Regions from separate parts of the Paraburkholderia sp. GAS348 genome, predicted to be linked through region 1. Evidence: riboswitches for the same ligand, from Rfam matches in the RefSeq annotation. Region 1 holds a riboswitch; the other holds the start of a gene.
The links. Region 1 has a riboswitch for glycine ahead of gcvT (glycine cleavage system aminomethyltransferase GcvT). Riboswitches for the same ligand answer to the same signal wherever they lie in the genome.
Positions count from the first base shown of each region.

Region 1 (3,410 bases):
AGGTTCGGCAGCGTTGGCGCGAGGAAGCCTCGCGCGGCGGCGGTTTGCTATTCGATCTTGGGCCGCACCTGATCGATCAGGCATTGGCGTTGTTCGGCGCACCGCAAACCGTGTCCGCGACGGTTCGGACCCATCGCGACCAGGCCAGCGCGCCGGACTACGTGCATATTCAGCTTGGCTACGGCGAGTTCGAAGTGGTGTTGCATGCAAGCGCACTGACTGCGCTAGTCGCGCCAAGGTTTGCGATTCACGGCACGCAGGGGAGCTATGTGAAATACGGGCTCGATACGCAGGAAGATCAGTTGAAAGCCGGCTTGCGGCCCGGCGACGAGGGATTCGGCGCCGGCAATGCGGCGGGGGTGCTGCGCGCGCTCGAAGGCGATCAGGAAGTGGAGCGGGCGGTGCCTACGCGCAATGGGGAATACGTCGGCTTTTATATTGCCTTGGCGGATGCCATTCAGAACGGCGTGAAATTCCCGGTCAGCGCTCAGGATGCGGTCGACGTGATGACGATCATCGAGCTTGCCGCCCGGAGTTCGGAAGAAGGCGTCCGGCTGCCGTTTGAGCGTCTTCGCTGACTTTTTGCCTAAGGGGCGCTTTCTGGCTATCGGGCGGTGGCATGCGAACCATGCCGCCGCCAAAGGCAAAGAGCCTGACAGCCCCGAAAGGAACATAACGTTACAAATAACCCCGCCTCCGCGGTCAGCGCGAATCCCCAGCAATCCGTTGCTACCCCAGTAGCACCACAAAACGACAACGACTTCCGGAGAGTCCATGCCCCGTATCGTCCGCGCAGTAGCAGCATGCGCATTGCTCAGCTCCCTCGCCGCCTGCGTGGTGGCGCCCCAGCAACCCGCGCCGGCGCCGCGCCCTAATCCGCAGCAGATCGCGGATCAGCGCCTCAACCAGGTCAATGGCCGGATCGACAACCTGAGCCGCCGCATCGACGCTCACGTCAACCAAGGCTACTACCCGCCCCCGCAAGGCGGCGCCCTGCATCACCGTCTGGACGTGATCCGCCAGGAAGCCCACGACATGGCCGCTCAACACGGCGGCGGCCTGTCCGGCGACGAACAGCGCGTGCTGAACCAGGAACTGGACAACGCGGCGCACGCCATCGGCGAATAATCGCGCGGGTTCCGGCACTGCAGCAAAGAAGCGCGGGCATCACGTCCCGCGCTTTTTTTCGATATTTGCGAACCCGCAACGCCAACCGCCGTGCCCCTTGCGAGCCTTTATTTGACAAGCCCCCGGCCCTCGCGTACATTCGCCGCACGCGTCGGGAGAGCGTGCTGGCCGCAGAAAATCGCAGGCCGCGCCGCCGAAGGGGCACACCCGCAAACTCTCAGGCAAAAGGACCGGCCGCGTCGAAAAACCCGCCTCATGGCAGAGGTTTTTCGCACTCTGGAGAGCGGCAGTAGCCGTCTGCGTCGTGTATGCGCCGTATACATCGAGCAGATTCTGGCAAGCTGCCCACCGAAGGGGCGCGCGCTTAACCGTAGCGATGGTGGCTTCAACATCGTACGGCAGCGCAATCTCTCAGGTATCGAGGACAGAGGGGTCATGCAACGCAATCGCTCGCAGCCGGCAGGCCGCGAGGCGTCGTGCCGCATGGCCTTTTTTGTTTCGCGAGACGCCCGAGGCCCCATGACCGAACTCAAACACACCCCGCTCAACGCCACCCATCGTGCGCTCAACGCCCGCATGGTCGATTTCGGCGGCTGGGACATGCCCGTCAACTACGGCTCGCAGATCGACGAACACCGCGCCGTGCGCACCGACGCCGGCATGTTCGACGTCTCGCATATGTGCGTCGTCGATTTCGCCGGCGAGCGCGTGCGCGCCTTCTTCGAATACGCGCTCGCCAACAACGTCGCCAAGCTGCAAACGCCGGGCCGCGCGCTTTACTCCTGTCTGCTGAACCCGAATGGCGGTGTGATCGACGATCTGATCGTCTATTACTTCGGCGAAAATCACTTTCGCGTGGTCGTCAACGCCGGCACCGCCGATAAAGACATCGCCTGGTTCGGCCAGCTCAACGCCGAAGGCAGCTTCGGCCTCACCATCACGCCGCGCCGCGATTACGCGATCGTCGCCGTGCAAGGTCCGAACGCCCGCGAAAAAGTCTGGCAAACCGTGCCAACGGCGCAAGCCGCCACTGAAGCATTGAAGCCATTCAACGCCGCGCGCATCGAAGACACGCCGTTCGGCGAACTCACCGTCGCCCGCACCGGCTACACCGGCGAAGACGGCTTCGAAATCATCGTCCCGGCGGATCACGTCGAAGCGCTGTGGAACGCACTGCAGGTCCAAGGCGTGCGCCCGGCAGGTCTTGGCGCGCGCGACACGCTGCGTCTCGAAGCCGGCATGAACCTGTACGGCCAGGATATGGACGACAACGTCTCGCCGCTCGACGCCGGCCTCGCCTGGACTGTCGATCTGACCTCGCCGCGCGACTTCGTCGGCAAGGGCAAGCTCGAAGCCAACGGCTCGCAGGCCGCATTCGTCGGTCTGATCCTGCTGAAGGAAAACGGCAAGGCGGCAGGCGTGCTGCGCGCTCACCAGAAAGTCGTCACGCCGCAGGGCGAAGGCGAGATCACCAGCGGTACTTTTTCACCCACGATGCAGGAATCGATCGCCTTTGCGCGTGTGCCGAAAGGCGTGCAGCCGGGCGACACCGTTCACGTCCAGATTCGTGACAAAAACGTACCCGCAAGCGTGGTAAAACTGCCGTTCGTACGCAACGGCAAAGTGCTGGCGATTTAAGCAGCCGGCGCGTGCGTCACCTTTTTGAAACACTACCGAATAACACCGCATAGGAGCATCCGATGAGCATCCCGGCCGATCTGAAATACACCGAATCGCACGAGTGGGTCCGCACCGAAGCGGACGGCACGCTGACGGTCGGCATCACCGACCACGCGCAGGAAGCGCTCGGCGACATCGTCTTCTTCGAAGTCCAGGAACTGGGCAAGACCGTCAACGCTGGCGACACCGTCGCCGTGATCGAATCGGTGAAAGCCGCTTCCGATATCTACGCGCCGGTCTCGGGCGAAATCATCGAAGCGAACCCGGCCGTCGCCGACACGCCGGATGGCGTCAACAGCGCGCCGTACGAGAACTGGCTCTTCAAGATCAAGCCGGCTGCGGACGCATCGCAGGATCGCCTGATCGATGCAGACGCGTACGCAAAGTCCGTCGGCGCCTGATTCACCGCAAGTTGCACCATTACGTTTAAACCCGACAGGCGCGGCGCGTCCGATTCGACAGTCGAACGGACGCCCGCACCGCCAGGAACACCTCATGAAGCTCGAACACCCGGATCGTCTGATGAACCGCACTCCTCTCTCGCTCGCCGCGCTCGAAGTGCATGACGCCTTCGCCGAACGGCACATCGGCCCCGATTCGGC
Region 1 covers NZ_JBNPVT010000010.1:21,867-25,276, forward strand. Annotated here, with positions in the region: gene P3T22_RS18260 (oxidoreductase) at 1-578, shown strand, start outside; gene P3T22_RS18265 (hypothetical protein) at 775-1,128, shown strand; glycine riboswitch at 1,271-1,372, shown strand; glycine riboswitch at 1,395-1,566, shown strand; gene gcvT (glycine cleavage system aminomethyltransferase GcvT) at 1,648-2,766, shown strand; gene gcvH (glycine cleavage system protein GcvH) at 2,829-3,209, shown strand; gene gcvP (aminomethyl-transferring glycine dehydrogenase) at 3,304-3,410, shown strand, end outside.

Region 2 (3,410 bases), on a different contig from region 1:
TGGCTTTTCGCACGCTCGCGGCGCGCGGAAAGCCAATCAAGCTTCAATCCCCTGTGCCAAGCTCTTCAACTTCAATTCCCAACTCGGCAGCCATGCGCCGCACCACCACCTGAAGCCGGCTCACCTCATCGGCAAGCCGCTTCTGTTCGGCTTTTACCGCCTCGAACGCCGACAAGGGCACGAGCTCATCTTCCCCGCCCGGCTGTGCCAGATCACTCGCGCTGACTTCGCCGCATAGCAGATGCGCCCAGCGATTTTCGCGCTCGCCCGGCGTGCGGGCCAGCTTCGCTACCCGCGGCGGGTCGTTGGCAGCCAACTCGTCGAGAAACGCCTCGACCGACGAGATGTCGGCAAATCCATGCAGGCGCGCGCTGTTCAAGCGCAACTCGGCCGCCGTCTGCGGACCGCGCAGCAGCAATGTGGTCAGCAAGGCCGCCGACTGACTTGGCAAGCCCAATACCCGATTCATGTTGTGCTCGAAGCGCGGCACGCGGCTGCTGCTGCCCTCCATCACCAGGCTCAGGCGCTTCAAGCCGTCGATGGCGGTCAGCACCTCGGCTTCGGTCGCATTCATCACGGGTGTGCGGCCGGTCTTCTGATTGCAGCCCAAGGTCAGCGCGTTCAGCGAAAGCGGATAACTGTCCGGCACGGTGTGTTGCTTTTCGACTAACACGCCAAGCACGCGCCCTTCAAGCAAGGTCAAAGCGCGGATTGAGGGACGGGAAACAGCGTCGGGAGTGGAGTTCATGGAGGATGTCGCCGCATGCGCCGCCTGGTCTCGTGGAGGGTGTGCATTACCGTGGCACAGCCGGGCGGCAGGTTTTAGTTTGTGGGCACTATGATAAACGCCCCGGCCGCTCGCGGTGTACGAATCTCCGCAATGGCCGAGTGTGTCCCGAACGCGTCCGCATTCCTCGAAGCGCATGTCTGTTTCGTTGATGAATATCCACACTCATGTAAAAGACGCTATGAGCATGATGTGGCCAGGGCGCCCGCTGCTCAGGCTCAGGCGAGTCTTCGATATGTGGTTTAACGGCGCGCGTCCAGCGCGATCCGCACGGCCAGACCGGCGAGCACGGTGCCCATCAGCCAGCGTTGCACCAGCAGCCACACTGGCCGCCCAGCGAGAAACCCGGCAATCGAACCCGCCGTGCTCGCAATCAGCGCATTGATCGTGACGGCGATAACAATCTGCACGCAGCCCAGCGCGATCGACTGCGTGAGCACGCTGCCGTGCTCCGGTGAAATGAATTGCGGCAGCAGCGACAGATACATCACGGCGATCTTTGGATTCGCGAGGTTTGTCACGAGGCCCATCGTGAACAGCTTGCGGCGGCTGTCGTGCGGCAGGTCGCGCACCTGGAACGGCGAGCGGCCGCCCGGCTTGACCGCTTGCCACGCCAGATACAGCAGGTAAAGTGCGCCGCCGAATCGCAACGCGTCGTACGCGTAAGGCACCGTCAACAGCAGCGCCGTGATACCGAACGCCGCGCAAAACACGTAGAACACATAGCCGAGCGCGACGCCGCCGAGCGACACGAGTCCGGCGCGCCGCCCCTGGCAGAGCGATCTCGAGATCAGATAGATCATGTTCGGGCCGGGCGTGAGCACCATGCCGAACGAGACCAGGGCGAAGGCGAGCAGGGTTGTGACAGCGGGCACGGCGGTCTCCTCTGTGAATTGAAGTCGGGCAACGCCACCCAATATAGCCGATGTCGCCGCTTCAAGCCCTCTATCCGGACCTGAAAAACCCACGCCGGCAGTTGAACGGCGGTCATCGCGTTTGTGGCCGGAACTGCCGTTCCATATGGCGCGGTACCGGGCCGATGGGGCGCTGCATTGCAGGAAACACTTGCGGCGAAGACTTTTGCCCGGTATCGTCGAGCCGTTCTGCATCGCAGCGCGGGAGAGATCGTCAGAGGTTTGTGACGACGCCGACGGAGCAACCGCCCCGGAAACTCTCAGGCAAAAGGACCGCGCAGCTGGAACATCTGGAGAGCGGCGCCGTGCGCGCCCACCGAAGGGGATTCCCCGCATACCGCTTACGTCGCGCGCGTATGCTCACGGGAAGAAACTCTCAGGTACATGAACAGATGGGGCATCGACGCCGGTTTCGATACGAAATCGACACCGGTGATGCTCAACTACTCTGGATCATGTCATGTCAAGAATCGCCATTATCGGCGCCGGCATTACCGGCGTCACGACTGCTCACGCCCTGGCGCAGCGCGGCCACCACGTCACCGTGTTCGAACGTCATCGCTATGCGGCGATGGAGACCTCGTTCGCCAACGGTGGCCAACTGTCCGCCAGCAATGCGGAAGTCTGGAACAGTGCGGCCACCGTGCTGAAGGGCTTGCGCTGGATGCTCACGCGCGACGCCCCGCTGCTGCTCAATCCGATGCCCACGTGGCACAAGTATTCGTGGATGGGCGAATTTTTACGGCAGATTCCGCGCTATCGCGCGAACACCGTCGAAACGGTGCGGCTCGCGATTGCAGCGCGTGAGCATCTGTTTTCGATCGCCGAGCGCGAGGGGATCGACTTCGATCTGGAGCGGCGCGGCATTTTGCACATCTATAAGACGCGCAAGGAATTCGATGCCGCGAGCAAGGTGAATGAATTGCTGCGCGAAGGCGGCCTGGACCGGAATCCGGTGACGTCGAGCGAGTTGCATGCGATCGAGCCTACGCTGCAGGGTGATTTTTTTGGCGGTTTTTTTACGCCTTCGGATTCGACTGGCGATATTCACAAGTTCACACGTGGGCTTGCAGAGGCGTGCGCGCGGCATGGCGTGGAGTTTCATTACGATGCGGAAATTACGGCTATCGAACAGCCGGCTGAGGGGCGGTTTTCGCTGAGCGTGAATCTGGCCGGTGAGCCGCAGCAGTTTGCTTTTGAGCAGATCGTGGTGTGTGCCGGTGTAAAGAGCCGCGATTTTGCGGCAATGCTGGGCGATCACGTGAATGTCTACCCGGTGAAGGGCTATTCGATCACCGTTTGCCTCGACGATGAAGTGAGCCAGCAGCGCGCGCCGTGGGTGAGTCTGCTCGACGATAGCGCGAAGATCGTGACTAGCCGGCTCGGCGTGGATCGGTTTCGGGTCGCCGGCACGGCGGAGATCAATGGGTTCAATCGGGATATTCGGTCGGATCGGATCGCGCCTTTGGTCGACTGGACTCGACGGTATTTTCCTGAGGTGTCGACTTCGAAGGTGATTCCATGGGCTGGGTTACGGCCTATGCTGCCGAGTATGTTGCCGAAGGTGGGGCGCGGGAAACGGCGCGGCGTCTTTTATAACACCGGGCATGGGCATTTGGGGTGGACGTTGTCGGCGGCTACGGCGCAGGTCGTGGCTGGGTCTATTCAATAGGTCTTGTTTTTGCCTGCGCGGCGCTTGTTGGTCTGTG
Region 2 covers NZ_JBNPVT010000016.1:49,341-52,750, forward strand. Annotated here, with positions in the region: gene P3T22_RS23445 (YceH family protein) at 44-748, opposite strand; gene P3T22_RS23450 (LysE family translocator) at 1,030-1,662, opposite strand; glycine riboswitch at 1,894-1,987, shown strand; gene P3T22_RS23455 (D-amino acid dehydrogenase) at 2,162-3,373, shown strand.
Region 2: another riboswitch for glycine. It lies ahead of P3T22_RS23455 (D-amino acid dehydrogenase); the one in region 1 lies ahead of gcvT (glycine cleavage system aminomethyltransferase GcvT).